Regions from separate parts of the Komagataeibacter ossonobensis genome, predicted to be linked through region 4. Evidence: riboswitches for the same ligand, from Rfam matches in the RefSeq annotation. Region 4 holds a riboswitch; each other region holds the start of a gene.
The links. A riboswitch is a leader RNA that binds a small molecule or an ion and turns the genes downstream of it on or off. The one in region 4 is predicted to bind cobalamin.
Positions count from the first base shown of each region.

Region 1: it holds a riboswitch for cobalamin, as region 4 does, so the genes downstream of both, AC1RQ9_RS06385 (DUF1636 domain-containing protein) here and AC1RQ9_RS16870 (uroporphyrinogen decarboxylase/cobalamine-independent methonine synthase family protein) in region 4, are expected to answer to the same signal.
Region 2: it holds a riboswitch for cobalamin, as region 4 does, so the genes downstream of both, AC1RQ9_RS09290 (carbohydrate porin) here and AC1RQ9_RS16870 (uroporphyrinogen decarboxylase/cobalamine-independent methonine synthase family protein) in region 4, are expected to answer to the same signal.
Region 3: it holds a riboswitch for cobalamin, as region 4 does, so the genes downstream of both, AC1RQ9_RS07795 (TonB-dependent receptor plug domain-containing protein) here and AC1RQ9_RS16870 (uroporphyrinogen decarboxylase/cobalamine-independent methonine synthase family protein) in region 4, are expected to answer to the same signal.

Region 1 covers NZ_JBXAYQ010000006.1:23,838-31,404, reverse strand. Annotated here, with positions in the region: gene cobG (precorrin-3B synthase) at 1-196, opposite strand, end outside; gene cobN (cobaltochelatase subunit CobN) at 193-3,564, opposite strand; gene cobW (cobalamin biosynthesis protein CobW) at 3,597-4,649, opposite strand; gene AC1RQ9_RS06385 (DUF1636 domain-containing protein) at 4,655-5,053, opposite strand; cobalamin riboswitch at 5,211-5,455, opposite strand; gene AC1RQ9_RS06380 (histidine phosphatase family protein) at 5,510-6,040, opposite strand; gene AC1RQ9_RS06375 (CbtB domain-containing protein) at 6,210-6,434, shown strand; gene acuI (acrylyl-CoA reductase (NADPH)) at 6,750-7,567, opposite strand, start outside.
Region 2 covers NZ_JBXAYQ010000013.1:26-7,592, forward strand. Annotated here, with positions in the region: partial or broken gene AC1RQ9_RS09280 (hypothetical protein) at 1-170, opposite strand, end outside; gene AC1RQ9_RS09285 (ribokinase) at 188-1,135, shown strand; cobalamin riboswitch at 1,155-1,380, shown strand; gene AC1RQ9_RS09290 (carbohydrate porin) at 1,525-3,162, shown strand; gene AC1RQ9_RS09295 (hypothetical protein) at 3,423-4,055, shown strand; gene AC1RQ9_RS09300 (peptide deformylase) at 4,079-4,582, shown strand; gene AC1RQ9_RS09305 (response regulator) at 4,731-5,459, opposite strand; gene phoU (phosphate signaling complex protein PhoU) at 5,465-6,169, opposite strand; gene AC1RQ9_RS09315 (TonB-dependent receptor) at 6,343-7,567, shown strand, end outside.
Region 3 covers NZ_JBXAYQ010000009.1:17,198-24,764, reverse strand. Annotated here, with positions in the region: gene AC1RQ9_RS07805 (hypothetical protein) at 1-48, shown strand, start outside; gene AC1RQ9_RS07800 (neutral/alkaline non-lysosomal ceramidase N-terminal domain-containing protein) at 125-1,519, shown strand; cobalamin riboswitch at 1,577-1,794, shown strand; gene AC1RQ9_RS07795 (TonB-dependent receptor plug domain-containing protein) at 1,914-4,013, shown strand; gene AC1RQ9_RS07790 (ABC transporter substrate-binding protein) at 4,027-4,851, shown strand; gene AC1RQ9_RS07785 (FecCD family ABC transporter permease) at 4,884-5,855, shown strand; gene AC1RQ9_RS07780 (ABC transporter ATP-binding protein) at 5,852-6,610, shown strand; gene AC1RQ9_RS07775 (pyridoxal phosphate-dependent aminotransferase) at 6,908-7,567, opposite strand, start outside.
Region 4 covers NZ_JBXAYQ010000053.1:7,037-14,427, forward strand. Annotated here, with positions in the region: gene AC1RQ9_RS16860 (DUF2147 domain-containing protein) at 1-391, shown strand, start outside; gene AC1RQ9_RS16865 (aromatic ring-hydroxylating oxygenase subunit alpha) at 462-1,550, opposite strand; gene AC1RQ9_RS16870 (uroporphyrinogen decarboxylase/cobalamine-independent methonine synthase family protein) at 1,558-2,640, opposite strand; cobalamin riboswitch at 2,677-2,914, opposite strand; gene AC1RQ9_RS16875 (ABC transporter ATP-binding protein) at 2,983-3,741, opposite strand; gene AC1RQ9_RS16880 (FecCD family ABC transporter permease) at 3,738-4,724, opposite strand; gene AC1RQ9_RS16885 (ABC transporter substrate-binding protein) at 4,742-5,581, opposite strand; gene AC1RQ9_RS16890 (TonB-dependent receptor plug domain-containing protein) at 5,583-7,391, opposite strand, start outside.

The DNA of each region.
Region 1 (7,567 bases), on a different contig from region 4:
GCAGCTGCAGGTTGCCCCGGCTGGTCAGTTCGATCAGCCCATTGCCATGGGTCCGGGCCGCATGGGCGATCTGCCGGGCCTGTGCCGCGGACAGGCGGCCCAGCGGGGCGCGCACACGCACCAGCCAGCCGTCGGCCGCTTCCATCGGGGTATGCAGGCCGGGGCACCAGCCGCGCACGGTGGGGGCTATGGTCATGGCTGCGGGTCCAGCAGCATGGCGGCGGAATTGCTGCGTGGCCGCCACAGGTCCCGGCGCAGGGCATCGGCCAGCAGGCGGTGGATGGCGGCATGGGCGTCAGGGTTGGCATGGCGCAGGAAGGCGTCCATTTCCACATCATCCAGCAGGGCGCGGAAGGTCAGGTCAAACTGCCGGTCAAAGCGTGCGGGCACGGTTGCGGCGAACCCGTGCAGGGCCTGTACCCCGCGTGCGATTTCGGCAGCGCCCCGATAGCCGTGGCGGCGCATGCCCGCCAGCCACGCCGGGTTGGCCAGCCGCCCGCGCGTGACCCTGGCCACTTCCTGTGCCGTGGCGCGCAGGCGCGGCGCATCGGGGCGGGAGGTATCGCCATGCAGCAGGCGCGGCGCATTGCCCAGCATGCTGGCCGCCGCCGCCATGCCGCCTTCATGGGTGGCCATGTCGGCACTTTCCAGAATATCGGTTTCGGCATTATCCTGCACATGCAGCAGCACCCCCGCCCCCGCCATGCGCGCGGCCAGTGCGTCGGGCTGGCGCTGTCCCTCCCGCCCGCCGCCATAGGTCCATGCCGAACCCTTCAGCCATGCCTGACCCAGATCGTCCCGTGTCGTCCATTCACCATGTGCCAGCGGGTCTTCCACCCCGGTGCCGTAACTGCCCGGCGCCGCGCCAAACATGCGGGCGGTCGCGACCTGCAACGTCGTCCCGTCCAGCCCCGTCGCCTGCGCCGCCAGGGGATTGAGGTCAGGGGCTTCGAAACCGCGTGCGGCCACGGCCTGTACCGCCTGTTCAAACAGGGCGATCTGCCCCGGAAAGGCATCACGGAACAGGCCGGACAGGCGCAGCGTCACATCCACGCGCGGACGGTCGAGTTCGGCCATGGGAATGATCTCGATTCCCGTCACCCGTCCCGATGCGCCATCCCATACCGGGCGCACCCCCATCAGCAGCAGCGCAAGGGCCAGGTTCTCGCCCCCCGTGCGCAGGCTGGCCGACCCCCACAGGTCGATGACCACGCTGCGCAGCGGTTCGCCCTGATCCTGCAGGTGCCCTTCCAGCAAAAGCGCCGCCGTGCGCTGCGCCAGCACCATGGCGGAGCGGGTGGGAATGGCGCGTGGGTCCATGGCATACAGGTTGCGCCCCGTGGGCAGCACGTCGGCCCGGCCCCGCGTGGGTGCGCCCGCCGGTCCCGCCGGGACAAACCGCCCGTCAAGGGCGGCCAGCAGCGCCGCGCTTTCGGCATCCCCGCAGGCCAGCAGGTGCCGGGTGATGTCGTCCGTCGCCATCCCGCCGCATGATCGTGCGATGGCCTGCGCCAGTTCCGGCGCACGCGGGGGCGGATTGCCGAATACATGCAGCCCGTCGCGAATCTGCAGATCCTTGACGTCACACAGATAGGCATCAAGCCGGGCGAGGGCTTCGTCCTCGTCATCCGTGCGGGTCAGGCCGGATTCATTCAGCAGGCCAAGGCTGTCGGCGCGTTGCAGGATTTCCCCGCGCAGGATCGCGCCCCGCCTGCGGTCCAGCCCGTCGGCTGCGGCATATTCGTCAATCAGGCGCTCCAGATCGCCCGTATCGGCCCCCGCCGTGCCAACAGGCACGATGGGGGGCGTCATGTGGCCGATCGTGACGGCCCCCAGTCTGCGCCGCGCGGCGGCTGCCTCGCCGGGATTGTTGACGATGAAGGGGTAGATGACGGGCATGCCGCCAGCCAGTACCGATGGCCAGCACGTGGCCGAAGGGGCCGCAGCCTTCCCCGGCAGCCATTCCAGCGTGCCATGCGTGCCCAGATGCACCATGGCGTCCAGCTGCCGTTCATGGCGCAGCCACAGATAGAACGCGACATAGGCATGGCGGGGCGGCGTGTCGGGGTCATGGTAACCCGCATGCCGGTCGGTCGTGGCCCCGCGATCGGGTTGCAATGCCATGAGGACACGCCCGGTATGGACATGGCGCAGGCAGAACTGGCCATCCCTGACCGTGGGGTCATCTTCCGGCGTGCCCCAGCAGGCCGTCAGCGCATCCTGCAGTGCTGCGGGCAGTACCGTCAGCCACGCGCGATATGTGGCGACGGAAACGAAGGGCCGTGCCGGTGCGCGCGCCAGCATGTGGGCCAGCGCGTCCGGCGTGGGCAGGGCGGCATGGCCCGTATCGTAACCACCGTCGCGCAGCAGGCGCAGGATATGTGCAAGGCTTGCGAAACTGTCCAGCCCCACGGCATGCGCCGTCTGTCCCGTGGGCGCACCCTGCGCGCCGGGATAATCGGACAGGATGATCCCCACCCGTCGCGTGGCGGGCGGTTCATGCCCCAGCCGTGCCCAGCCCACCGCGCGCGCGCAGGTCAGGTTGATGCCATCGGGATAGGGTTCATGGCGCGCGGGCAGGCCGGGAGCCGTTTCTTCCTTGAAGGAAATGGGGCAGGCGGGAATACGGCCATCCAGTTCGGGCAGCACCACCTGCATGGCCAGATCGGCCTGCGACAGGCCACGCACGCTGTCGCGCCATACGGTGTAAGGAATGCCCGGCTGCTGCACCTGCAGCACCGGCACGCCCGCAAGGTCCAGCGGGGAGCGGTTGTCGTCGCCCGCGCGGGCGGAAAAGAAGGTGGCGTTTATGATGACATCCGGCGGGCTTGCCGCCAGCCGCGCGGCCACGACGCGCGCGGAATCGGGGTTCTTGAGCGACGTGACATAAACAAGGTCCGCCCCCATGCCGTGGCGGGCCAGTTGCGCTGCAAGCTGCGTGATGGGCGCGATGTCCCCCGCCAGCAGGTGCGCGCGGTAGAATACCACCATCGCCCGCAGCGGTAGTGTCGGGTCGGCAGCATGCAGCACTTCGGCAGGCGGCAGGGGAACAGGGGCGGTTCCATCATCCGCCCCGCGTCCGGCCAGATGCGCCATAAGCCGCAGGACAGCCTGCATATTGGCCGTGCCGCCGGTGCGCAGCAGCGTATCAAGACGGGTGCGTACGGATTCGGGCACGGTGGAAAGCGCGGCAAGACGCGGGTCATCACGCCCGTCGCCTGCCACGAAGGCCAGCGGGATTCCGGCCTGCTGGCACGCGCGCAACAGTTCTTCCGCACCGTAGCGCCAGTATTCCACGCCGCCGAGCAGCCGGACCACCACGCAGCGCGACTCCATGATCGTATCGGCCACGTACAGGTCGATGGACATGGGGTGCAGCAGGCGCGACAGCGTGGCCGTGCGCAGGGTCGCAGTTGGCGCGCCCTGTGCCGCATGGGCCGCGTTCAGGCACAGAAGGTCACTGTCCGAAAAGGACAGGAACACGATATCCGCCGGGGCGTGCCCCAGGTCTTCCGCCTGTTCGCCGTCCTCCAGCGTGCGGACCTCACGTGCAAGCAGATGCATGGTGGCTGCCCCGTTTTCCGCTGGCCTGCCGTCTAGCCCTGCGCCAGGGCTGCTGTAATGGCGGACTGGTCCATGCCCTTCTGGCCAATGACCACAAGGCTGCCCGTGCGCGGTGCACCCGGCGTCAGGGCGCGGTCGAACTGGTGGCGGAAGCGGTTGCCCACCCCCTGCACCGCAAGGCGCATCGCCTTGCCACGCACCGTGGCGTAGCCCTTCATGCGCAGGATGTCGTGCTGTTCGGCCAGTGTTTTCAGGCAGGCGATGAAGCCTTCCACACTGTCCTGTTCGGGGATGGGGGCGACGAAGCTTTCAAAATCATCATGCTCGTGTTCGCCACCTTCGGCATCATGGTGCGACGGGCGGGCGGCGAGGTCGTCTTCCGCCGCTGCATCAAGGCCCAGCAGGATGGCAGGGTCAACCTGTCCATCGGTCGCGCGCACCACCTTGACCACGCGCGGGATCTCGGCGCGGATGGAGGCTTCCACCGCATCGGCCTGTGCCGGGGTCATGAGATCGGTCTTGTTCAGCACCACAAGGTCGGCTGACAGCAACTGGTCCTCGTACACCTCCGCCAGCGGGTTATCGTGGTCCAGTGACGGGTCGGCGGCCTGCTGGCGGGCGACTTCTTCAGGGTCGTCGGCAAAGCGGCCGGCGGCGACGGCGGGGCCGTCCACGACCGTGACCACGCCATCGACCGTCATGCGGGTGCGGATGGTGGGCCAGCCAAATGCCTTGAGCAGCGGCTTGGGCAGCGCCAGCCCCGATGTCTCGATCACGATATGGTCGGGCGGGGCCTCACGGTCCAGCAGCGCTTCCATGGTGGGCAGGAAGTCGTCGGCCACCGTGCAGCACAGGCAGCCATTGGTCAGTTCCACGATATCCTCGTCCCGGCATCCTTCCACGCCGCAGGCGCGCAGCGTGTCACCATCAATGCCCAGCGTGCCGAATTCATTCACCACGATGGCAATGCGCTGGCCCTTTGCATTGGCCAGCACGTGGCGCAGCAGCGTGGTCTTGCCCGCCCCCAGAAAGCCGGTGATGACGGTGACGGGTACCTTGGCGGGGGCCGTGGTGGATGGGGTCATGGCGATCAGGCTCCTGAAAAAAGGGCGGTAGGGAAACGGCCACGCACCATGTCCGACAGGCTGGCGGGGCGGCGCGATGGCATGACGGTGCCGCTGCGCGACGCGCCGTAAGCGGCGATATAGGTCATGAGGTCCGCTGCCTTTTCCGGGCCAAGATTGGCCAGCAGCCAGCCCCATTTGCCCGGCATGGCCACCACCGCGGTGCAGCCGTCATTGCAGGCGGCAAGGCAGTTGACCTCATGCACTACAACCTGCGGATTATCCGCTGCCAGCGCCTGCATGGCATCAAGCAGCTGGCGTCCGGGCGGGTTGTCGGATGCGGGCAGGCCACGGCGGCACGTCACGCAGACATGCAGGTGAACGGGGCCGGGATCCGTCGGTTCGGATGGTGCGGAAGTGCTCATTACGGTGCATGCCCTTTCGCGGCGTTGCTGCGCGCGGGCAGCGGTGGGCGGGGTGCACGGTCATGGCTTTGCGTTCTGCGCGGGGGCAGGGCGGTCGCCTGTCGCGTGCCGGGCACCCCGCCGGCCATGCGATCGAATTCGGTCCTGTTATGTCCACCTGCGGGCGGACATGATGGCAGGTCTCCTGGCTTGTGGCGGAGGGTGCCGCGGTCAGCGCCCTCGATCCCGGCGGCCTTCCCGGTCCCGATCATGGGGCCAGTGGCGCATGCTGGCCCGCAGGACGCGGACCGGGCCGGGAAACAGCCACCTACAGTTGCGGGGGCAGCGACGGAATTGCCGGTATGGCGCACCGTCTTCCCTATTCTCCCCCACGGGGGGGGAACCATCAGCGGCGGATTTAGACGATTGATCCCCGCACTGTCAAAGAAACCCGGTGTGCAGGCGCATGCCATGCGGTCATGGCAGTGGTGCGCCACAGACAGCCACGCGCCATGCCGCATGGCGGGTCAGGCATGTCCGGGTCAGGGGCGCGATATCCAGTCGCGACAGCATGGAAGCGGTTCCGCCAAGGGCGGCCACCACGATCGCACGGACGACCGTGGTATCAGCCACCACCGTGACCCGTGCGGGTGTGGGCGGCAGGGTTTCAAGCCATCGGGCCACGCGGTGCAGGTGTGCCGCCCGGCTTTCCCCGCCCGGCGGGGCGAAACCGGCATCGGCAATCCAGCGCGCAAGATCGGCGGGGGGCAGGTCTTTTAACGACTGTCCTGCCCATGCCCCCATATCCGGCGCGTGCAGGGCCGGTTCAGGCGTGGCGGGGTCTGTGCCGAAAACCGGCATGGTGGGGGGAAACAGGATCTGTCCGGCATCCAGGATGTGCCGTGCAAGACTGGCGGGCAGCGGACATGTTTCGCCATGCATCGGGAAAACGCCATGGCGCACGCAGGCGGGGACGGGCAGCGCGATGCAGGTCAGGGTCTGGTTCATGCCATGCCGCCCTGCGTGTGGGGAAGGGGTGGGATATGCAAGGGAATGATTGACCTTCCATGTCAATTTTGGAAACATGGACCCAGATCCGGTTATGGGAAGGGCGGCCTGATGTGGTGCGTTCCCCGCATGCTGCTCCGGGTCGCACGTGATCCATGGAGTTACCAGTATGAGCCAAGATACATCCGTTCTGTCCAGCACCGCTGTCGCTGCACCGCAGGTTTCCATCCCGGTCCGCGACCTGCTGCCGTGGGGTGTGTTCGGGCTCGTCCTGGCGTCGCTGCTGATCTATTTCGTGGGGGCCGAGCAGGGTGCGACCTCCCTTATCTCCGGCCATTACGTGCATGAATTCGTGCATGATGGCCGTCACCTGCTGGGTTTCCCCTGCCACTGAATCAGGGCGGCGTGCCTGCGATGGCGCGACGGTGAATGAAGGACGGCATGCCCCGGTGGGCATGCCGTTTTTTGTTGTGCGTGTTGAAGGACCATTCCTTGAGGTATGGTCAGGAAAGCCGACTTTTTGAAAAAAGGCGGCCTCCGGAAACGTCTGATTTATTTATCAGCCGATTATTCCAAATGGCCCTGAAAATCCAGTCAGGAAACATCCTGCGGATCATAAGAAAGTTTTTGGTGAAGCTTTTTTCAAAAAGCTTGGGAAAACGGCGGCCGCTTTAAAAAAACAGCATCGCAAAAGTCTTTCAGGGACGGATCAGCCCATATTGATGACGGTCCGCCCCCGGATATGACCGGCAAGGATGCGTGGTGCGATCCCGATAGCGTCGGCCAGGGGTGCGTCGTGCAGCATGCTGTCCAGCCGCGCGGGATCGATATCGCGTGCAAGGCGGGTCCATGCGGTCATGCGGCGTGGACGCGGGCACATCACGCTGTCGATTCCCTGCAGGCGTATGCCGCGCAGGATGAAGGGCGCCACCGTCAGCGGCAGCGTCAGCCCGCCCACCAGTCCGCAGGCCGCCACCGTGCCCCCGTACTGGACAGAGGCGCACATGGTGGCCAGCGCCTCGCCCCCCACCACATCGATTCCCCCCGCCCAGCGCGCGGTTTCCAGCGCCTTTCCGGTGGGGCTGAGGGTATCGCGCGGCAGTACCTCCGTGGCTCCAAGCCCGGTCAGGTAGGCATGGAGCTGTGGCCGCCCGGTCACCGCCGTCACCTGATAGCCCAGCTGCGCCAGCAGCATGATGGCCATGCCCCCCACGCCGCCGCCTGCGCCATTGACGATGATGGGGCCGCTGGTGGGGGTCACCCCGCCTTCCTCCAGGCTCATGACACACAGCATGGCGGTAAAGCCCGCCGTGCCGATTCCCATGGCCTGCCGCGCGGTCAGGCCCGCAGGCTGTGGCAGCAGCCAGCGCCCCGGCAGGCGCGCCATGCGGGCCAGACCGCCCCAGTGCCGTTCGCCCAGACCCCAGCCGGTGGCCAGCACCGGGTCGCCCGGGCGGTGAACCGGATCATCGGAATGCACCACGCGCCCGGCCAGGTCGATGCCGGGGATCATGGGAAACTGGCGCA
Region 2 (7,567 bases), on a different contig from region 4:
TCATCAATTCGCGTTAATTCCCAACAGGCCCCAAAAGGCGGCGTTCCTTGAAGCTTTTTGAAATGAGCTTCACCAAAAACTTCTTTATGATGAGCCATGACCTTCAGGACCGGGTGCCTGTATGATTGCGGGGCGGAGTGGTAAAATGCACCTTGCGTGCCCATTTTCACTGCCCGAGGTCTCCTCCATGCCTACACCCCATATTGCCGTCATTGGCAGCACCAATATCGATTTTGTCGTGCATGTCGCCCGTTTTGCGCGACCGGGTGAAACGCTGCATGTCCATTCCTCCACTACCGGGCTGGGCGGCAAGGGGGCCAATCAGGCGATCGCGGTGGCGAAGCTGGAGCAGGACGTGGCGCTGGCGGGCTGGACGGGCAAGGACATGCTGGCGGATATGGCGCGCACCACGCTGGAACAGGCAGGTGTCGATACACGCTGGCTTATGGAAGACCCGGCGGCGGACACCGGCCGGGCCTTCATCACCATCGACCACGCAGGCGAAAACCAGATCCTTGTCGATGGCGGGGCGAACATGCGCCACGGGGCAGAGGCCACGTCCCTTCTCGCCCCTGTTCTGGATCACGCAACATTGGTGATGATGCAGATGGAAATGCCCCCTGCACTGGTGCTGGCAATTGCCCGACTGGCCCGCGCACGCGCCATTCCGGTCATGCTGGACCCCGCACCGGTTCCCGTGGATGGCCTGCCGGAAGATCTGTACGCGCTGACGGATATCCTGACCCCCAATGAACGCGAGACCCGTGACCTGACGGGTATCGAACCCACTGATGAAGCAACTGCCCTGCAGGCGGCCCGCATCCTGCACGCACGCGGCACACGCACGGCCATCATCAAGCTGGGGCATCGCGGCGTGGCGTATTCCGCACCGGATGGGCAGGGGTTCGTCCCACCCTTCCGTGTCCGGGCGGTTGATACGGTGGCGGCAGGGGACTGTTTCAATGCAGGACTGGCCTGCGCGCTGGCGCGCGGGGCGGCAATTGGGGAAGCCGTGCGCTTTGCCGCTGCCTGCGGCGCATTGGCCACCACCCGCCCCGGTGCTGCACAGGCCGCACCGGACATGGGGGAAGTCGCAGCCCTGCTGGACCAGCACCCCCCGGCCGACCTTGTCTAATGGACTGTAAACGCTATAGTCCGGATTACAAGTCAGCGGTCCCGTGCAAACGGGTGAAAAAGGGAATGTCGTAAACCCCGGCGGGATGCCACATCCGGGGGTAAAGTCGGCAGCTGTACCCGCAACTGTAAACGGAGAGTGCTTCATCTGGCGCCGTCACACGGCACCCACTGGCCCCGGCCGGGAAGGGAGATGGAATGCAGTGACCCGTAAGCCAGGAGACCTGCCGTTGTCCTTAACAATATCGCCGGGCGGGCTGACCGGAGATGGACACGAGACATGTACAAGACCAGCTGACATCCCGTCCCCCCACGCCAGCAGCAACCCGTTACAACGGGCCGCTTTTTCCGGACCCTCATGGCCGGACCCATCCTGACGGGATGTTTTTCATGAAAATCCTTTTCACCCCTGCAGCACGCCATGGCTGCACGCGTACCCTTCTCCTCTCCTGCAGCCTGATCGGCATCACAGGCATCAGCATCCATGCGCAGGCCCAGACACAGATCGCGCAGGATCGCGCCCGCCTGGGCAATTCCACCCCGTTGATCCAGCAGATCGACCCGGCCACGGTGCGGGATTCCGAACGCGCGCAGGCCGATACGGAAGAACAGGCCGCGGTCGCCGCGGGCGGCGAGGACAGGCTGGACACCAGCGGCAACCTGCTGGGCAACATGTGGGGCGCGCGGCCGTGGCTGTACAGACACGGCATCACCTTCGACATCCAGGAAGTCGATGAGGTCTGGGGCAACGGCACCGGCGGCACGCCCAGCACCAATGGCGACGGTCAGGGTTCGGGCACAGGCCCCGCCTATGACGGCGTCACCATGCCGACGCTGACCATCGATACCGAAAAGCTGTTCGGGCTGAAGGGCGGGCTGTTCAATGTCAGCGCGCTGCAGACGCGCGGGCGCTCGATCTCGCAGGATCACCTGAACAACTTCAACCCCATCAGCGGGTTCGAGGCCGACCGCTCCACCCGCCTGTTCGAACTGTGGTACCAGCAGTCCTTCCTCAAGGGAAAGCTGGACGTGAAGATCGGGCAACAGGACCTGGATACCGAATTCCTGGTCAGTGATTACGCATCGCTTTACCTGAACGCCAATTTCGGCTGGCCCATGGCCCCTTCGGTCAATTTGTATGGTGGCGGGCCGTCATGGCCGCTGTCCTCGCCCGCCATCCGCATCCGCTACCGCCCCAGCGAGAAATTCACCTTCATGTTCGCAGCCGCCGACGACAACCCGCCGGGCAACCGCTACAACTCCCTGCCCATCCAGCAGGCCACCGGATCGAACAGCGGCTTCAGTTCCGATCCCACCAGCCAGACCTATGACGGCGCCAACGGCACGAATTTCAACATGGGCACCGGCGCGCTGCTGATCACCGAACTGCAATACGCGCTCAACCCCCAGCCTGCCGACATGTCCAACGTGACCAGGAACCCCGGCCTGCCGGGGGTGTACAAGCTGGGTGGCTATTACGATACCGCGAAGTTCGCCGACTACCGCTACAACCAGCGTGGCGGTTCACTGGGGGCGGCCACGCTGAATGCCAGTGCCACACAGGCCGACCTGACCCCGCGATGGGACCGGGGCAACTGGATGGTCTATGGCATCATCGACCAGATGATCTGGCGGCCCTCGCTGACATCACCGCGCTCGCTGGGTGTATTCGTGCGCGCCACGGGTAATGGGGGCGACCGCAACATGATCAGCTTCGCCATCGACGCGGGCCTGAACCTGAAGGCCCCGTTCAGGGGGCGTGACAACGACACGATCGGCCTGGGCTGGGGCATTGGCCGCGCCAGTTCGGGGCAGCGCCAGTTTGACCGCGACAGCCATTCGCTGGTGCAGGGCAATGAAAACCACCTTGAACTGACCTATCAGGCGCAGGTCACGCCGTGGCTGGTGATGCAGCCCGATTTCCAGTACGTCTGGCACCCCGCGGGCGGCGGCGCCGACCCGTCCTTCCCCTACCGCCGCACCGGCGATGAGGCGATCTTCGGCCTGCACAGCAATATTACATTCTGATGGGCGGGCATATTCCGGCCGATGCGGATACGCCATGCCACGGGCCGGGCACGACGCCCGTCCTGCTGGTAGTGGTACTGCTGCTATTCGCATGCGCGGCCCATAATCCGCGCGTTCCCGCTACGGGAAGGACAAGAGGAGACAAAAGCACAGGGCGGAATTGAAAATTTACATTGTTGTGAGGAACGGGCCCCTTCTATACGCCTGAATACATAGGCACATGGCCGGATCCCGTGCCGCATTGCAAAAGGAAAAAACCGTTGCGCCGTCTTGTTGCTTTATGTCTTCCGCTTGGTATGGCCGCCTGCGCGCAGCACGCCCCCCGTCCCATGGTAAATTACTGCCAGCAGCCTGCTGTTGAATCCGCAGTGGTCGCCATTGCCAACCAGGGCGCGCCCAATGCATCCTCGGCCGTCGGTTTCGAAGGCGGGACGATCAAGAGCGCGATCTATAACGACCATATACAGGTCATGGCCTGCCACGGCAGTCTGGTGCGCAAGGATGGCACGCGGCAGGATGGCATCGCCGTTGCCCGCCTGCCGCACATGCGCACGGGATGGAAGGAAATCTGGGGCACCAGTGCGGCCAGCCACCAGTGGATATCGGATGCGGACATAGAAAAAAACAAGCAGAACCGGTACGCGGACTATTACGAACACACGCCACAGGCATGCAAACCCTATGCGCATGACCTGTTCTACGGCACGCAGAAATCGGACAAGGACACCGAACACCTGCGCGAGACACTGTATGACTGCCTGGCGGACCATGACGTCAAGCCACTGCGTCCCGTATCAGGCGTGGACCATACCTACAGCCCGTTCGGCATGAACTTCTACATCCCGTATTATACCAACCTGAACGCGGACGATAACGGTCCCTTCCTGTACTGATCGCAAAGCGGAACCCAGCCTGCATGGCCATCCTGCCGATTGTCCGCTTTCCCCATCCCTGTCTGGAACAGGTGGCGGAAGCTGTTGATGCGACTGCACCCGCAACCGCGCAACTGGCGCGCGACCTGCTGGAGACCATGCATGCGGCCCCGGGAATCGGGATCACCGCGTGTCATGTGGGCATTGCGCAACGGCTGGTGGTGATTGACCTGCCGGATGGGGATGGGCCGCATGTCTATGCCAATCCCGAAATCATCTGGCAGTCGGCGGAAACATCCACACAGGAAGAAGGTAGCGTGTCCATGCCCGGCATCCACGCGCCCGTCACCCGTCCCGCACGGGTAAAGGTGCGCCATACCCGCGCTGACGGTCAGGATGTGGAAGAGGACGCCGATGGCCTGCTGGCCACCTGCCTGCAACATGAAATCGACCAGATCAACGGCATTTTCTGGCTGAAACGCCTGTCACGCCTGCGGCGCGAACGGGCGTTGAAGCGTTATGCCAAGCTGGGACGCGACAGCAGATAACTTAAAAAATCATAGAAAGTTTTTGGTGAAGCTTTTTGCAAAAGCTTCAAAAGAACGCCGCCTTTTTGAAAAAAGGCAGCACCCAAAAACTTTTATTGTTTTTTATCAATTGGTTGTTTTCAAACAGTCTCTTATCAATGGCGGCCCGTCAGGCCACCTTGCCATCATCCAACATATAACCACTGGAACGCACGGTGCGGATCAGGTCCGCCCCACCCGTGGCGTTCAGCGCAAGGCGCAGCCTGCGGATGTGGACATCCACCGTACGTTCTTCCACATGGATACGGTCATCCCACGCGGCAGCCAGTATTTCGGCGCGCGAAAACACCCGGCGCGGATTGCGCAGCAGGTGCAGCAGGATACGGTATTCCGTCGGCCCAAGGGCAAGCGGTGTCCCCGCACGGCTGACCCTGCGCCCGGCATGATCCAGCGTTATGTCGGCAAAGGTCAGCACGTCCTCGGCCTGTGCCGCCGCAGGGGCGGCCGCCCGCCCCGCGCTACGCCGCATGACGGCGCGTACGCGCGCATGTAGCACATCCATTCCGCACGGCTTGACCAGATAATCATCCGCCCCGGTATCCAGCGCGTGGACGGAATCCTGTTCCTCGCCGCGCGCGGTCAGCATGATGATCGGCAGGTACCGCGTGGCTGTTGCCATGCGCAGCCTGCGGCACAGGTCAACCCCGGACAGGCCCGGCATCATCCAGTCCAGCAGGACAAGGTCGGGCTTCCACTCGCTCACCTCACGCAGGGCGTCCAGACCGTTATCCACCGGCATGACAAGGTGGCCTGCCGCCTCAAGGTTGTAAGACAGCATGACCGACAGGGCAGGGTCATCTTCTGCGACAAGGATGCGCAGCGGGCGATCTTCAAGCAAGGACGTTAACCCCCCTGTCCTGAAAACCCGCCACGGGGACGGACAACCGGCAGGATCTCACCCGTCGCGGTGTAATAGACGCGTTCGGCGATATTGGTGGCATGGTCGCCAATCCGTTCAAGGTTCTTGGCGATGAACAGCAGGTGCGTGCACGGCCCGATATTGCGCGGATCTTCCATCATGTAGGTAACCAGTTCGCGGAACATGGCGTTATACAGTTCGTCCACCGCCGTGTCGGACTGCCAGACTTCACGGGCCAGATCAGCGTTGCGCTGGCTCATGGCGTCGATCGCGCGGCGCAGGTTGTCCTGCACCAGCCGCCCCATGCCACGCAGGCCGCTGAGCGAGATGCGCGCCGTCACCAGTTCCGTACGCAGCGACCGGCGCGCGATGGAAGCGGCGCAGTCACCAATGCGTTCCATATCACCCGTGATCTTGAGTGCGGAGACCACTTCACGCAGGTCGCCCGCCACGGGGGAACGCAGGGCAAGGATGCGGATGACCATCGCCTCCACATCGCGTTCCAGCTTATCGACCTGCGGATCGAGATCGGCTGCGACACCGGCGGCGTTTTCATCACGGTCGGCAATGGCGGCGACAGCCTGCGATGTCTGCTGTTCAACCAGTCCGCCCATCCGCGCCATCATGGAACGAAGCTGTTCCAGTTCCTGTTCATAACTGCTGACGATATGTGCCGATTCCTGTCCCACCCGCGAGAACCTTCCTGCCTGCCCGCACAATTATACGGGATATGCCCGATAACAGGGCGTATGATACGTCACACGGATATAATATATCCGTCCCGAATTTGTTCAAGACGATGTCATACCCCATGGGGATGGCCCAAAATAATGAAATAAAAAGATTTCTTCAGGAACGTTCCATGCCCCGTGCCCCTCGCCCCCCAATCCTGCCTGATCCGGCCCCCGTTTCCTGCCGGCGGATGCTGACCGTAGCACTGGGCACGATGCTGGGCATGGGGCCGGGCATGGCGTCGGGGAATGACAACACGCCTGCCACAACACCCGCCACGACACGGACCACCACGCCCGCGCATCTTCCCGCAGTACCCACGGAAACCATGACCGTGACCAGCCAGCACGTGGTGGGCACCCAGCCCGGCGGCGGCCTGATCCGGGTGGAAGACGCGCCGAAATCCGTCAGCACCATCGGCACCGATTTCATGCGCAAGCAGGCGCCCAGTGCGACGGCGTTCGACATGGTCAGCCTGCTGCCTGGGGCCAATGTCTCCTCCTCCGACGCGCTGGGGTTTTCGCCCCAGACCAACATCACGGTGCGGGGACTGAGTGGGGATTCGCTTGGTTACATCCTGGAGGGCATGCCGCTTAATGATATCGCCTATTACAACGGCTATCCGGGGCAGTTCGCGGATACGGAAAATTACCAGAGTGTCTCCCTGCAGCAGGGATCGGCCGACCTTGATGCCCCCGTCCTGAACGCGGCGGGGGGACTGATGGACATGTCCTTTCGCGATCCCGCCATGAAGGCCGGGGGCTATGCGGATGTCTCGTACGGGTCATACAACACCAACCGGCAGTTTTTGCGGCTGGAAACCGGGCAGATCGGGCATACCGGCCTGCGCGGCTTCGTGTCCTATTCCCATGGCTATACCGATAACTGGCGCGGGCCGGGCCATGATGAACGCCAGCACATCGATTTCAAATTCCTGCGCGAATGGGGGGCGGGCAACCGGGTCTCCCTGATCGGGACATGGAATACGATGGTCGCCAGCTACTACCCGCCGGTGGACAAGGCGGACTGGCAGGCACAGGGACCACATGGGGCGGCCAACAACCTTGCCGCCACCTACAACCCCAATGATGCGGCGGGCGGCACGGATTACTGGGCACTGTACCGGCAGCCCGAGCGCATTGCCTATCTCGCGGCCCCGGCGCGCTTCACACTGGCGGACAATTTGCACCTGAAGGTCACGCCGTATGCACAGTGGAGCTACGGCAACGACCCCAGCGGTACGACCATGGGTGACAGCGGTCTGTGCAGCGGCACGGGTAGCTGCGATGAAAACGCCGTGGTCCGCGCGAACTGGACCCAGACCAGCTACCGTTCCGGCTTCAACGCGACACTGG
Region 3 (7,567 bases), on a different contig from region 4:
GGCGGTGACCGCAACGGTGGCTGGAACCAGAACAACGGCTCCAACTGATCCACTTGCTACCCGAAAGGCCCGGCATATTGCCGGGCCTTTTTTTGTTACAGATGGGCACACTGATATCGTGCCCATGAAACGCAATGAAAAAGGGGACCAGGTCGTGCCATCAAGACGGGATTTCATGGCGGCCATGGGCCTTGGCGCCCTTGTGGCGCTGGGCGCGGGACCGGTACGTGCCGCCACGACCGGAAAGCCGGCGTTTCGTGCGGGCAGCGGGCGGGCCGATATCGTTTTTCCGCCCGGGCAGTTTCCCATTGATGGCTTTACCGGACAGCACGACCCGCTGGCCGTGCGCATCGTGTTGCTGGAAGACGGGACAATCCGGCTCGCCATTGTCGTGGTGGACCTGACATCCATTTTCGGTGATCTGATCACCGCGATCAAGGCCATCGTGACGGATGTTGCGGGTATTGCCGCCCCCAACATCATTGTCAGCGCCAGCCACACCTTTTCCGCGCCGCACATATTCGCGGCAGCGCAGACGCCGCCGGGCACGGATATACAGGCCAATGCCGCCGCATGGCAGGCGGTCATCCAGTCGGCACGGCAGGCCACGACGCGCGCCCATGCATCCATGCAGCCTGCACGTGTGGGTGCGGACGTGGGGACAAGCCGGGTCAGCGTGAACCGTGACGTGCAAACCCCATATGGCTGGTGGCTGGGCGCGGATGACGCGGGTGATACGGACCCGACCGTAAGCGTGCTGCGCATTGACCGGCTGGATGGCAGGCCGCTGGCGGTCATGATGAATTTTGCCGTGCAGTCCTCGGTCATGGATGGATCGGTCACCAGCACGGGCGGCAGGCTCATGACGGCGGACCTTGCCGGTGCGGCCATGCGATATGTCGAGGCACGGTACGGTCCCGACACGGCCGCCCTGTTCATGGTCGGGGCGGCGGGCGATCAGGCACCCTATCTTCAGGCGAACCGCCCCGTCGTCAATGCGGGCGGCAGGGCGGGCCGGATGGATATTCACGATGCCGGGTTCGCGATTGTTGACCTTCTGGGCGCACGCCTTGGCGCACAGGTCGTGGATGTGGCGGGGAAGATCCGGGCTACCGATATGCCGACACTCGACATCCGGCGTGAAAGCATACAGGTGGCGTCACAGGCGTTCTCGCCACGCACGGGCCGCGCCACGGGGCCGGTCACCACTTTTTCCTATACTGCCGGGCCACCGGTTTCGCTGCCTGTCGTGCTGGTCCGTATCGGTGACCTGGCGCTGGTGGGCGTGCAACCGGAACTGGCCGCAGCCCTTGGTGCCCGGATCCGCGCGCATTCGCCCTTTGCGCATACCATGGTGGCGACGATGGTTGATGGCGGGGCCAAATACATGCCCGATGTGCGCAGCTACGACCGCCATACCTACGAAGCGCGCAGTTCCCCCTTTGCCAGGGGGGCGGGGGAAGATGCCTGTGCCCGGATCGCGGCATTGCTGCAGCAGGCCCGGGCCGCCGCCCGCTAACGGCTGCCAGCGGACGTCGGGCGCGGGACCGTCCGGGTTGACACGGCCGCCCCGCACGATCAGAACCATGCCGACGGTTCCCCCTGCGGGGGGATGAAAAGGGAACGGGGTGCGGATTGCGATCCAATGCCCCGGCTGTCCCCGCAACTGTAAGCGGTCTGTCCTTGCATTACCGGATATCATGGTCCGGGCCACTGGAAACTGCGGTTTTCCGGGAAGGCTGTGCAGGATGTCACGCCGTGAGCCAGGAGACCTGCCGTCATGATGGTTGCGACCGGGAACTGTCGGGCGGGGTGTCCCGGCGGTGTGGCGTTACGGGTTTCCCTACGGATTGGAAACCGTGTGGCGGCACGCTCTCGTGGCAACGATGATGTGACCGCGAGACCTTAGTCCGATGACCCTTTTCCGTAATCTGCTGATTGCTTCCACCACATTGATGACAATGGGGGCGGCGGTAGCGCATGCTGATACCCCTGCCGGGCAGGACACAGCACAAAGGCAGCCTGCCAAGCAGTATGGGGTCAGGAACCAGAAAGCGAAAGCCGTTGTTTCACCCGGCGATACAGGCCTGCCTGAACTGATCAGCGTCAGTGCCGCCCGCCGGCCCACGGCGGCCGATGATATCGGCACCAGCATGACCATCATTACCGAACAGCAGATCCAGACCCAGCAGCGGCGCGGCCTGAGCGATATCCTTGCGCGCCAGCCGGGCCTGAACGTGGTGCAGACGGGTGGGGCGGGCGGCACGTCATCCATTTTCATGCGGGGCAATAACGCCAACGAGGTCAAGGTCCGCCTTGACGGGATGGACATAAACGACGGCAGTTCCTCGACCGGCATGTTTGATGCCGGGACATTCGTGACCGACGGCATGGGACGGATCGAAATCCTGCGCGGCCCGCAGAGCGGCCTGTACGGCGCGGACGCCATGGCAGGGGTCATCGACATCACCACGGCACAGGGGCAGGGACGCTTCAGGCCGTTCGTCCGGATCGAAGGCGGTGGCTACGGCACGTTCAACCAGACATTCGGTGCGCGGGGCAGCAAAGGGCGTTTTCATTACAATGTTGAATTCTCCCACTACCGCATGGACGGGTTCCATAACATTCCGTCCTATATCGAACGCCATTATGGCGCGGACCAGCAGCAGCGCCATGAAGGCAACCGCAATGACAACCGTGGCGTCAATATCCGGCTGGGTTATGATGTCACCCGCAATTTCGACCTGGGGCTTACGGCGCGGCTGATACAGGACAACAATCATTCCTATTCGGTGTATGACCTGCAAAGCGAAAATCTGTACGGTGACAGGGGTGTGCGCGAACAGACCACCCAGAACGCGGCCATCGTGCGCGGCACGGCGCATCTGGTGTCCTTCCACGGCCTGTTCGATCAGGTGCTTGGCCTTGGTTACATGACCAACCGTAATCGCTGGACGGAAACGGGCACAAGCTATGGCAGCCCGCTCAATCCCGACCCTGACTATTACCGTTCCAGCCGGCTGAAGGTGGACTGGCACGGCACGTTCAATTTCCGGCAGTATGGTCAGTTGCTGGTCGGGGCCGAACATTTCCATGACATGTTCAACACCAGCCATACAGCCGCCGATATCTGGGACAGTGGGTACAATACCACTGCCAGCATGGATACGACCGCGGGTTACGGGCAGTATCAGGGCAACTGGCGCCATATCCTGTACGGCGCGGCCAATATCCGTTATGACGCCAATTCGCGTTATGGCAACCACGTGACATGGCGCGTGGCGCCCGCGATCCATGTGCCGGGCACGGGGACCATCATCAAGGCCAGCGCCGGTTCGGGCTTCCATGGCCCGTCGCTGTACCAGCTGTTCGCAAGCCAGGTGGGCACAGGGTATTCCGAAAAGGGCAACCCGGACCTGAAGGCCGAACAGCTGATCGGCTATGACGCGGGCGTGGAGCAGAAACTGCTGCATGACCACCTGAATTTTGGCGCGACATGGTATGACAACAGGGTCAGGAACCTGATCCAGTCCTCGCTTTCGATTGATTCGTCATATGACTACAATTATTCCTACGCCAATGTGGCGAAGGCGCGGATGTATGGCGTGGAAGCCTTCGTGAACTGGAAGGCGCTGCGCAGTCTGGAATTCAATCTCAGCTACACCTGGACCCATGCGCGCGATGCGACGAACCACAACGAACTGCAGCAGCGTCCGCAGCATAAATTCAATTTCAACACGACATGGACCCCCATCCGCGACCTGACCTTTTCAGGCAATATCCTCTATACCAGCGGCTGGCGCGACCTGCCGGTCATCGGCAGCGAGACATGCAGCACCTGTGCCAAGGGGCATGGGTATTTCACCATCGACGTGGCCGCCAATTACAGGATCAACCGCTATGTGTCCGTCTATGCCCGCGCCGATAACCTGCTGGACCGCCAGTTCGAGGAGCCGATCGGCTACCTGCAGCCCGGTCGCGCCGGTTATGGCGGTTTCATGCTGAATTACTGACATGAAGCGGGTAATGGCGGGCATTGTCGCGGGCCTTCTTGCCTGTGCCCCGATGGCCCGGGCACAGCCCCTGCCGCGCGTGGTGTCGCTGAATGTCTGCACCGACCAGTTATTGCTGCTGCTGGCCGGACCGGGGCAGATCGTGGGCGTCACGCCGCTTGCGCGCGACTGCTGGAATGCCGTGCTGTGTGAACAGGCGCGGCATGTGCCGATCCTGCGTCCCACGGCGGAAAATGTCGTGGCGTCCCACCCTGATGTCGTGCTGGGCGAAAGCTATACGGCGGCCGTCGCCATTCAGGCGGCGCGCGAGCGGGGCGCGCGGGTTGTCGTCCTGCCCCCGGCACAGGCGCTGGCGGATATTCCCGGTCAGATCATGGCGGTGGCGAACGCCATTGGCGCGGGCGTGCGGGGACACGCGCTGGCTGCGGATTTCGCCAGCCGCCTTGCCGCCCTGTCCACCGTGCCCGATCCCACCGGCCCGACGGCCGCGATCTATGCCGCCAATGGTTTCGTCAGCCGCGCGGGGTCATTGCCCGATGATGTCCTGAGCCATGCGGGCCTGCGCAATCATGCAACCGTCATGGACCGGCAGGGGACGGCCCGCTTTTCCATGGAAGTCCTGATCGCGCGCCCGCCCGACCTGCTGGTGCTGGACCGTTCGGGGCAGGGCACGTCGCTTGCCCAGTCCATGCTGGACCATCCGGCGCTGAAACGGGCCTTTGCCGGGCCGCACCATCTGGATCTGCCCGCACGGCTGTGGTTGTGTGGCCTGCCGCAGACACTGGACAGTGTCGCCATGCTACGTGCCGCCCGCGATAGACTGGGGACCATCCGGTGAAACCTGCCCCTAATGCCCTGTTACTGAACATCATGCTGCTGGCCGGAGTGGTGGGGCTGTCCTGCGCGTCGCTCATGTGGGGGGAAACCCGCGTCATGTTCGCACACGCGTTGGCGGACCTGCTGGCGGGGCGGGAGAGCGCAGGCGCGATCATTGTCGGGCAGCTGCGCCTGCCGCGCACGCTTCTTGCCGTCATGGTAGGGGGGACGCTGGGCCTGTCGGGGGCAGTGTTGCAGGGGTACCTGCGCAACCCGCTGGCTGATCCCGGCATTCTGGGGGTATCGGGCGGGGCGGCACTTGGGGCGGTCAGCGTGTTCTATACCGGCCTCATGCAGGTTTCCATTGCGGCCCTGCCGCTGGGTGGGCTGACGGGGGCGCTGTGTGCCGTGGCCGTGCTGATGGGGCTGGTGGGGCGCGGCGGCACGCTGGTGCTGCTGCTGGCGGGTGCGGCGCTAAGCAGCTTTGCCGCGGCCCTGACGGCGCTGGTGCTGAACCTTGTACCCAGCCCGTATGCATCATTCGAGATCATGCATTGGCTCATGGGGTCGCTGACGGACCGGACCTTTACCCATGTCTGGATCTGTCTGCCGGGTGTGGTGTGCGGCACGCTGCTCATGCTGTCGGCAGGGCGCGCGCTGGATGCGCTGACATTGGGCGAGGACGTGGCCGAAAGCCTTGGCTTCCGCCTGCACGGGATACGGGGCATCCAGACACGGATCGTGCTGGGGGCGGCAGTGGCCGTGGGGTCTTGCGTGGCGGTGTCGGGCGCGATCGGTTTTGTGGGGCTGGTAGTGCCGCACCTGCTGCGGCCGCTTACGGGGTACCAGCCATCGCGGCTGCTTGTGCCGTCCTTTCTGGGGGGAAGCATGCTGTTGCTGGCGGCGGATATGGTGGTGCGTGCGGTTACGGTCGGGCCTGAACTGCAGCTTGGCGTATTGACGGCGCTGGTTGGCGCGCCGGTTTTCCTTGCCCGCGTCATCATGCTGAAAAGAACAATGCCATGACCCTTCTGCGGGCATGCGGCGTCTCGCTCAGGCGCGGGGACCGAATGGTTGTTTCCGCCGCGTCGCTTACGCTGGCGCGGGGGCGGGTGATCGGCCTGATCGGGCCGAACGGGGCGGGGAAAAGCACGTTCATGCGCATGCTGGCGGGGCTGCAGCCCCCTGATTGCGGGCATGTCACGCTGCTGGGCGATGACATGAGCCGGATCAGCCCGACATTACGCGCCCGGCAGCTTGCCTTCGTGCCACAGGATGGCGGGACGCCACCCCCCATGCCCGTGTGCGCGCTGGTGGCACTGGGCCGTCTGCCGCATGGGCAGGTCAATGCACATGCCGCCCATCACCCGGCGGTGGCGTATGCCCTGGGCGCCACCGGCCTGCTGGACCTGTGCGCGCGCCCGGCCAGCCACCTGTCCGGCGGGGAACGGGCGCGCATGAACCTGGCCCGCGCACTGGCCACCGATGCGCCGGTCATACTGGCCGATGAACCGATCGCGGCACTCGACCCGGCGCATGCCCTGTCTATGATGCAGCTTTTCCGCCAGCAGGCGGGGCAGGGGAAGGGCATTGTCGTCGTACTGCACGACCTGGTGCTGGCAACCCGGTTCTGTGATGAACTGGTACTGATGGACAAGGGCGCCGTCATCCGTTATGGCCCGGCCACGCAGGTGCTGGATGATGACCTCATGCGCACGGTTTACGGGGTCACGGCCCGGCGGGTGGACGGGGCCGTCCTGCCATGGGCACTGTGCCGCTGATCGTGCATGATTTCCCAGTGGCCATTACCCGCGCGCGATCCTGTGCGCCTTTGCCTTATTCCCGCGCAACGCAACCGTACGACCATAAAAAAAGCCGGGGCACCATTCCGATGCCCCGGCTTTTTCTGGATATGGCTCCCGCCCTTATAGACTGTTTGAAAAGTCAGTTCATGACAGTGCTTTAAAATCAATGGAAGTTTTCGGTAAAGCGATTTGCGGAAAGCTTCAAAAGGAACGCCGCCTTTTTTCAAAAAAGGCGGCGCCCAAAAACTTTTATTTTTATAAATAAAAGGTTTTTTACTTCAGCCCATCCACAAAGGCCGCGATACGGCGGCAGCCTTCGCGCAGGGTATCCGTGCTGGTGGCATAGGAAATACGGAAAAACGGACTCATGCCATAGGCCGCGCCCTGCACGGACGCCACCTGCTGTTCTTCCAGCAGCGCCATGACAAAATCGGCGTCTGTCGCGATCAGGCGGCCACCGGCCGAAGTCTTGCCCATGCACCCGCTGATATCGGGATAGACATAGAACGCACCCTGCGGCGTATGGCACTGCACGCCGGGAATGGCGTTGAGCAGGGAGACCACCAGGTCACGCCGCGCCTGATATTCCGTCGCACGGTCCTTCAGGAAATCCTGCGGGCCGTTCAGCGCGGCCACGGCGGCGGCCTGCGCCAGCGTGTTGATGCCGCTGGTGGACTGGCCCTGCATGTTGTTCATGGCCGCAATCAGTTCGCGGGGGCCGCCACAGTAGCCGACGCGCCAGCCGGTCATGGCATAGGCCTTGGACACGCCGTTGACGGTCAGGACACGGTCCTTCAGCCGTGGTTCGACCTCGGCGATCGTGCAGAAGGCGAAGCCGTCATAGATCAGGTGTTCGTAGATGTCATCGGTCATGATCCAGACCTGCGGATGTTTCAGCAGGACGGCGGCGATGGCTTCCATGTCCGCGCGCGG
Region 4 (7,391 bases):
TCCAGCGACAACAGTTCCGCCCGCCGTTCTGGGGCAATGGGTCACCAGAAATCACAAGGGTGTTTTCGAGATCACACGGTGTGGCGACCATCTGTGTGGAAAGCTGGTTGGCCTGAACTATAGTGATGACATCCCACGCGACCAGACGGGCCGTTCGGAATGTGGGTTGCCCATGCTGCGGGACTTCGTGCCGGATCCGGATCAACCAGACCGGTGGAACGGGTCCATTCTCGACCCCAATACCAATCATGTGTATCAAGCGCGCATGTGGGTTAACCAGTCCGGACAACTCAAGTTACGGGGCTATCTCGGGATTCCGATGTTCGGACAGACACAGACATGGCTTCCTTATAGCGGTCATATCGGCCCGAACTGCAAAATGAGCACCTGATCTGCGTGGTGCCTGGTCAGGAGAAGATGCCCATGCGCCTTGAGACGGGGCATGGGCATCTATCAGTTTATTATCCTACGTCTTTCTGGGACGGCATACCATTCTGGATAAGCAGTTGGCGCAGCGCCATGATAACTGGAAAGACCTCCTGATTCCGGTCGCCGTCCTGCTCCCGCCAGGCCTGCTGCTCCAGTTCAACAATTTCGCGATCTTCTGTGAAAACACGCTCCGTAAAGGCGATCAGCAGCGGCCACGCCAGATCCAGTAAAAATGGTATTTTCAACCTGCGTATGGAGAGCAGGCCAAATACCCGGTTGATCAATTCTTCCCGGTCCTGTGGCACATATGCAATCCACAGTTCCATGACCGGTTCATCAATCCCCTCCGTCTCGATCCGCAATGTCTGATAGGGATACTGCGTGCGGATGGTCATGACATCCCGATAGGCAAAATCCCGGCCATCCTTGCGACGCTGCCCGTAAATCAGAGCCTCGCTCAGCGGCTGCCTGCCAGACGTGCGGGCAAAGGTATAGCGGGCCTCCACAAAATCCTCTCCCCGATCCATGCCTAGAAACCGTGGTTTCATGCCTCCGACCAGTCGGCTGTGCAGGATCTGGTGGTTCATGTCCATCAGGTTTTCATGCATGAAGCTGTAGTGACATTGCACGACTTTTCCAAACCGGCGGGTACGGTAATGGGGGTCACGGACACGCGGAAAGTCCGGCAGCGCAATGCTATCGGATTTTTCCAGATCCCCCATGAACACAAAGATGAGGCCATCCTTCTCCCGGCATGCCCATGTCCGCAGTCGTGGCGGTTCATTTTCCAGCTTCATGCCGGGGGAAAAACACTGGCCACGCCGACTGTATTTCAGTCCATGGTATGCACAGCGAATGAAATCTCCACACACTTCTCCCTTGCTGAGTGGTAACTGCCGGTGGGGGCAAACATCATCCAGCGCAAAGATGGCCCCGGCCTCGGGCCTGACCACCACGATGGGTTGCCCCGCGTACCGTACGCCAATTGTCCTGCCCCGACGAAGTTCACGCGACCATGCAACCGGATACCAGAAATCCGGATTGCTGCGGACACGACGGATATCCGGATGTGGCGAAGCAGCCCCATCCGGGATGGCTGCTTCCGATGTATTTCCTGTCATGATATTTTCAATGTCTCACGCTGTTATCAGCGCATGGGACAAAACGGATATCATTTTCGCAAAAGTCGCGGATGGATGCGCTGCGACGTGCTATCGTGCGTCGGCTGGCCACGGCCACGATTTCGGACATTTTTTGCGGCAGGACGTTCGTAATGTCCGGATCGGTCAGGGCATTGCTGTCACTTAACGCACCCGATGGCGCGATCATGAGACGATCCGGCCGATGCGAACGCAGCGTCTGTTCCACGATGCCGTGCGCCATGCCGATGTGGGTAGGCGCCGCGCTGCAGCTATCGACCAGCCCCAGCGAGAGCCAGCGATACGCCGGGAAATGCTGCAGGACATACGGGAAATCGCGATAGCCATGCACAACGTCCACATGCAGGCCGCCAAAAGGTAGCTGCAGCACAAAAGGAAGATGTCGCCCGAAGCCCCCGCCGCCCCCGACCAGAACAAGTGACGTGGCCCTTGATGCTTCACTGAGGACATGCCAAGCAACGTCCATATGGGTCAGCGTGGCTGCGGGCAGGCCAGGATGGGCAAGGATTGGCTCATCAATCTGGATCCAGAAGCATCCCGCGTTGTTCAGTTGTTCGAAGCATTCAATATAGGCGGGTAGCAGGCGCATCAGTCCCTGGCCGACACTGTCTCCCTTTGTCATGCCGCATAACGCAAGGAAACTGACCGGCCCCAGCAGAACAGGCCGGGTGCTGATACCCAGTTGTTCCGCTGCAAGAAATGCGTCGCGGGGCCAGTTGCGCGCAAGATGGAACGCCTGCCCCGGTCTGAGGATGGGCTTTCTGTAATTGCCGTGCATCGGATCACAGGCTGTGACTGTATTGTCGGTGCCCACGCCAAACATGCGGGCAGTCTGCACGACTCTGTCCCGCCATGGGCTATTGGCCGTAGCGATATGGGAAATGCCTGCCGCGTGCTGGCATCGCACCCCACGCATCTCATCAGCATCGGGAAAACCAAGTGTCGCCGTAAGCAGTCTGGCGGTATTCGGGAAGTGATCTATGGAATACTGGCGCGCAGGCACGCCTTCGGCCGTGCCATCATGGCACGCGGCTTTCTGCCATACCGGCATTAAGCTTCTCCCGCCTTCGGCACATCCCGTCCGACGGCTTGATATATGACGATGGCAGGTCTCCTGGCTTACGGATCATGGCCAGCCGGTTCTGCCTTCCCATTTCCTTTTCGGAAACAGTGACTCACCCCGTCCGGGTGAAATGAACCGGCGGCATACCGCCTACAGTTGCGGGAGCAGCCTCCGACTTGGCTCCCGGGTTCATGACCCGGCCGGAGCGTGACGGCGTTCCCTATTAACCCACTCGCGTGGGACCATCGACTTGATAAGACAACATTGTGCCCGAACCGGGCGGCCGGACGCAAGGTGTCATGGGCAGGATGTCCCAGCGGGCCGCACACGTTAGCGGCACAGGGACCACGGAAGGACCGCGTCCTCGACCCGTCGGACCGTTACGCCGTACACGACGCGCATGATATCATCATCCAGCACCTGCAGGGCCGGGCCATGGCGGATGACGGCGCCATCATCCATCAGCACCAGTTCATCGCAGAAACGGGTCGCCAGAACCAGATCATGCAGCACGACGACGATCCCCTTTCCCTGCCCTGCCTGCTGGCGGAAAAGCTGCATCATGGATAGGGCATGCGCCGGGTCGAGTGCAGCGATCGGCTCGTCCGCCAGTATGACCGGCGTATCGGTCGCCAGCGCACGCGCCAGATTCATGCGAGCCCGCTCCCCGCCTGACAGGTGGCTGGCCGGACGGGTGCACAGGTCCTGCAAGCCGGTGACATCAAGGGCGTGGCCCACCGCCGGGTGACGGACGGCATGATCGCCCGCCTGCCCATGCGGCAGGCGTCCGAGCGCGACCAGCGCACGCACCGGCATGGGTGGCGGCGTCCCCCCATCCTGCGGAATGAAAGCAAGCTGTCGGGCACGCAGCGCGGGTGGGATCTGGCTCATGTCGCGATCAAGAAGCCGGACATCCCCACAGTCGGGAGTCTCCAGCCCCGTCAGCAGACGCATGAAGGTGCTTTTGCCTGCGCCGTTCGGCCCGACCAGGCCAATGACCCGCCCCTTCGCAAGAGTCAGTGACGCGGCCGAAACAACAGCCCGATCCCCGCGCCGGAGCGACACGTCGCGTGCCTGGAGCAGGATCATGACACGGTTCTTTTCAGCATAATGACGCGGGCGAAGAAGATTGGAGCCCCGACAAGCGCGGTCAGCACGCCCAGTTGCAGTTCAGGCCCGACCGCCACCAGACGTACCACCATATCCGCCAGCAGCAGCAGCAGACTTCCCCCCAGAAATGACGGCAAGAGCAACCGCGACGGCTGGAATCCCACAAGCGGCCGCAACAGATGCGGCACCACCAGTCCCACAAAGCCGATCGCTCCTGAAACCGCCACGCATGAGCCCACGGCCAGCGCCGCGCCCAGCACGATACGCGTCTGGACGCCGCGCGGGCCATGCAGCTGGAAGCCAAGGCTTGCGGCCACATCCTCCCCCAATGTCAGCGCATCCAGCGCACGCCCCGCGGACAGCATGAGCAGCGTGCCACACACCACACCCGGCAAGCAGATCCAGACATGGGTAAAGGTCCGGTCCGTCAACGACCCCATGAGCCAGTGCATGATCTCGAATGACGCATAGGGGCTGGGCACAAGGTTCAGCACCAGTGCTGTCAGGGCTGCGGCAAAACTGCTGAGTGCAGCCCCCGCCAACAGCAACACCAGCGTGCCACCACGTCCCACCAGTCCCATCAGCACGGCCGCCGCACACAGCGCCCCCGTCAGCCCACCCAGCGGCAGGGCCGCGATGGACACCTGCATGAGGCCGGTATAGAACACGCTGACCGCCCCAAGTGCCGCTCCACCTGATACCCCCAGGATGCCGGGATCGGCCAGCGGATTGCGTAGATAGCCCTGCAGAACCGCCCCCGACAGGCCAAGCGTCCCGCCCACCAGGATGGCCAGCAGGGTACGCGGCAGGCGCAGGCGCTCCACAATGATCGCGCCTGCGGTATGCCGCCCGGCCAGCAGGTCCTCCAGTGCATGTGAAAACATGATGCGGGTTTCTCCCCACATGAGCGAGGTAACAAACAGCCCCATGACACCAGCCAGAAGCATGACGTTCAGCAGCATGGTTTGATGGGCAGGTTTCATGGGGCGGACATTTCAAGGTTGTGCCGTGCGTTACGCAGCATGACGACACTATCCAGTGTCTGTGGCAGGCCACACAACCAAAGCCGTGCGGGCAGATCCAGATGATGCGGCCCGGCAAAGGCCTGCTTCAACGCCGGGTGATCCAGCATGGACTGTGCAAGGGACGTTCCCTTCCCCGAACGGTCAAGGATCAGGAGATCGGGTGGCCGTGCAATCAGCAGTTCCATGGAAAAACGGGAAGATGACTGGTGCCCCATGATCGTTGCGTAATTACGAAAGCCGGCATGGGCAAGGACATCATCCGGAAGCGAGCCCTTATGGGTGACAAAGCCGTTGGCAGCATAGACGGCCGCCGTAGGATCGGTGGCACTGCGCTCGACTGAAAGGGAGGCCAGGCGCGTGGCAAAGGCCATAGCCAGTTGCTGCCCACGCTCAGGAACGCCGATGGCGTTGGCGACCGTCATGATCTGGACCGGAATATCCGTCAGGGATTTGGCGGGTGGCAGGGCTACAACCTGTGCGCCCCCTTCCCGCCCCGCCTGCATCGCGACGGCCGCGGTATAGATGCCACCCAGCACGACATCGGGATGGGATGCCACGATGCTTTCCGCCGTGGGTCGCAATACGGGAGCCTGTCGTGCCTGTTCGCACAGCACCGCGCTCCAGCAATCCCGGGCGAGCGGCGTAATACCGACGATCTGGCCCGGTTCGGCCAGCAGCAGCAACAACTGGTCGGTGCAGAGATTAAGCGAAGCCACGCGCGGGAGAGTCCATGCCGGTGCCAACGGGACACAGGCAAGGAAACCCGCCATCATCCCTGCGACCACGCTTTTCATGTCAATAATTCAGCATGAAGCCGCCATAACCGGCGCGACCAGGCTGCAGATAGCCGATGGGGTCCTCGAACTGGCGGTTCAGCAGGTTGTCGGCGCGGGCATAGACGGAAACGTAGCGGTTGATTTTGTAATTGGCAGCCACGTCGATGGTGAAATAACCATGCCCCTTGGCGCATGTGCTGCAGGACTCGCTGCCAATAACCGGCAGATCACGCCAGCCACTAGTATACAGGATATTGCCCGAAAAGGTCAGGTCGCGAATGGGGGTCCATGTCGTATTGAAATTGAACTTGTGCTGGGGACGGCGTTGCAACTGGACGTCGTTCGTCTCATCCCGGGCGTGGGTCCAGGTATAGCTCAGGTTAAATTCCAGATTGCTCAGCGCCTTCCAGTTCAGGAAGGCTTCCACACCATACATCCGCGCCTTCGCCACATTGGCGTATGAGTAGTTGTAGTCATATGATGAATCAATCGAAAGCGAGGACTGGATCAGGTTCCTGACCCGGTTGTCATACCAGGTTGCGCCGAAATTCAGACGGTCATGCAGCAGTTTCTGCTCAACACCCGCGTCATAGCCGATCAACTGTTCCGCCTTCAGGTTGGGATTGCCCTTTTCCGAATAACCCACACCCACCTGATTTGCGAATAACTGATACAGCGAAGGACCATGAAAACCGGAACCGGCGCTGGCCTTGATGATGGTTCCGGTGCCCGGCACATGGATTGCCGGGGCCACGCGCCATGTCACGTGGTTGCCGTAGCGCGAATTGGCATCATAGCGAATATTGGCCGCACCATACAGAATATGGTTCCAGTTCCCCTGATACTGCCCGTAACCTGCGGTCGTATCCATGCTGGCGGATGTATCGTATCCGCTGTCCCACATGCTTGAGGCCGTATGGCTGGTATTGAACGTATCATGGAAATGTTCGGCACCGATCAGAAGCTGGCCATACTGCTTGAAATTGAACGTGCCGTGCCAGTCCACCTTAAGTCGGCTGGAACGGTAATAATCCGGGTCTGGATTGACCGGGCTGCCGTAACTCGTGCCCGTCTCCGTCCAGCGGTTGCGGTTGGTCATGTAGCCAAGGCCAAGCACCTGATCAAAAAGCCCGTGAAAGGAAACCAGATGGGCCGTCCCGCGCACGATGGCCTCGTTCTGGTTGTTCTGTTCCCGCACACCCTTATCACCATACAGATTTTCACTTTGCAGGTCATACAGAGAGTAGGAATGATAATTGCTCTGTATCAGCCGTGCGGTCAGGCCAAGATCGAAATTATGGGTGACGTCATAACCCAGCCTGATATTGACGCCACGGTTGTCATTCCGGTTGCCTTCATGCCGCTGCTGCCGGTTGGCCCCATAATAACGCTCGATATAGGAAGGGATATTGTTGAACCCGTCCATCCGGTAATGGGAGAATTCTACATTATAATGAAAACGTCCCTTGCTGCCGCGTGCGCCAAAGGTCTGATTGAAGGTACCATACCCACCGCCTTCGATACGGACAAACGGCTTGAAACGGCCCTGCCCCTGTGCCGTGGTAATGTCGATAACCCCCGCCATGGCGTCGGCGCCGTACAGGCCGCTCTGAGGCCCACGCAGTATCTCGATCCGGCCCATGCCGTCGGTTACAAACTGACCGGCATCGAACATGCCATTGGTGGAACTTCCGTCATTGATGTCCATGCCATCCAGGCGGACCTTGACCTCGTTGGAATTATTACCACGCATGAAAATGGATGACGTGCCCCCTGGGCCGCCTGTCTGGACCACGTTCAGGCCCGGTTGGCGTGCCAGAATATCCGT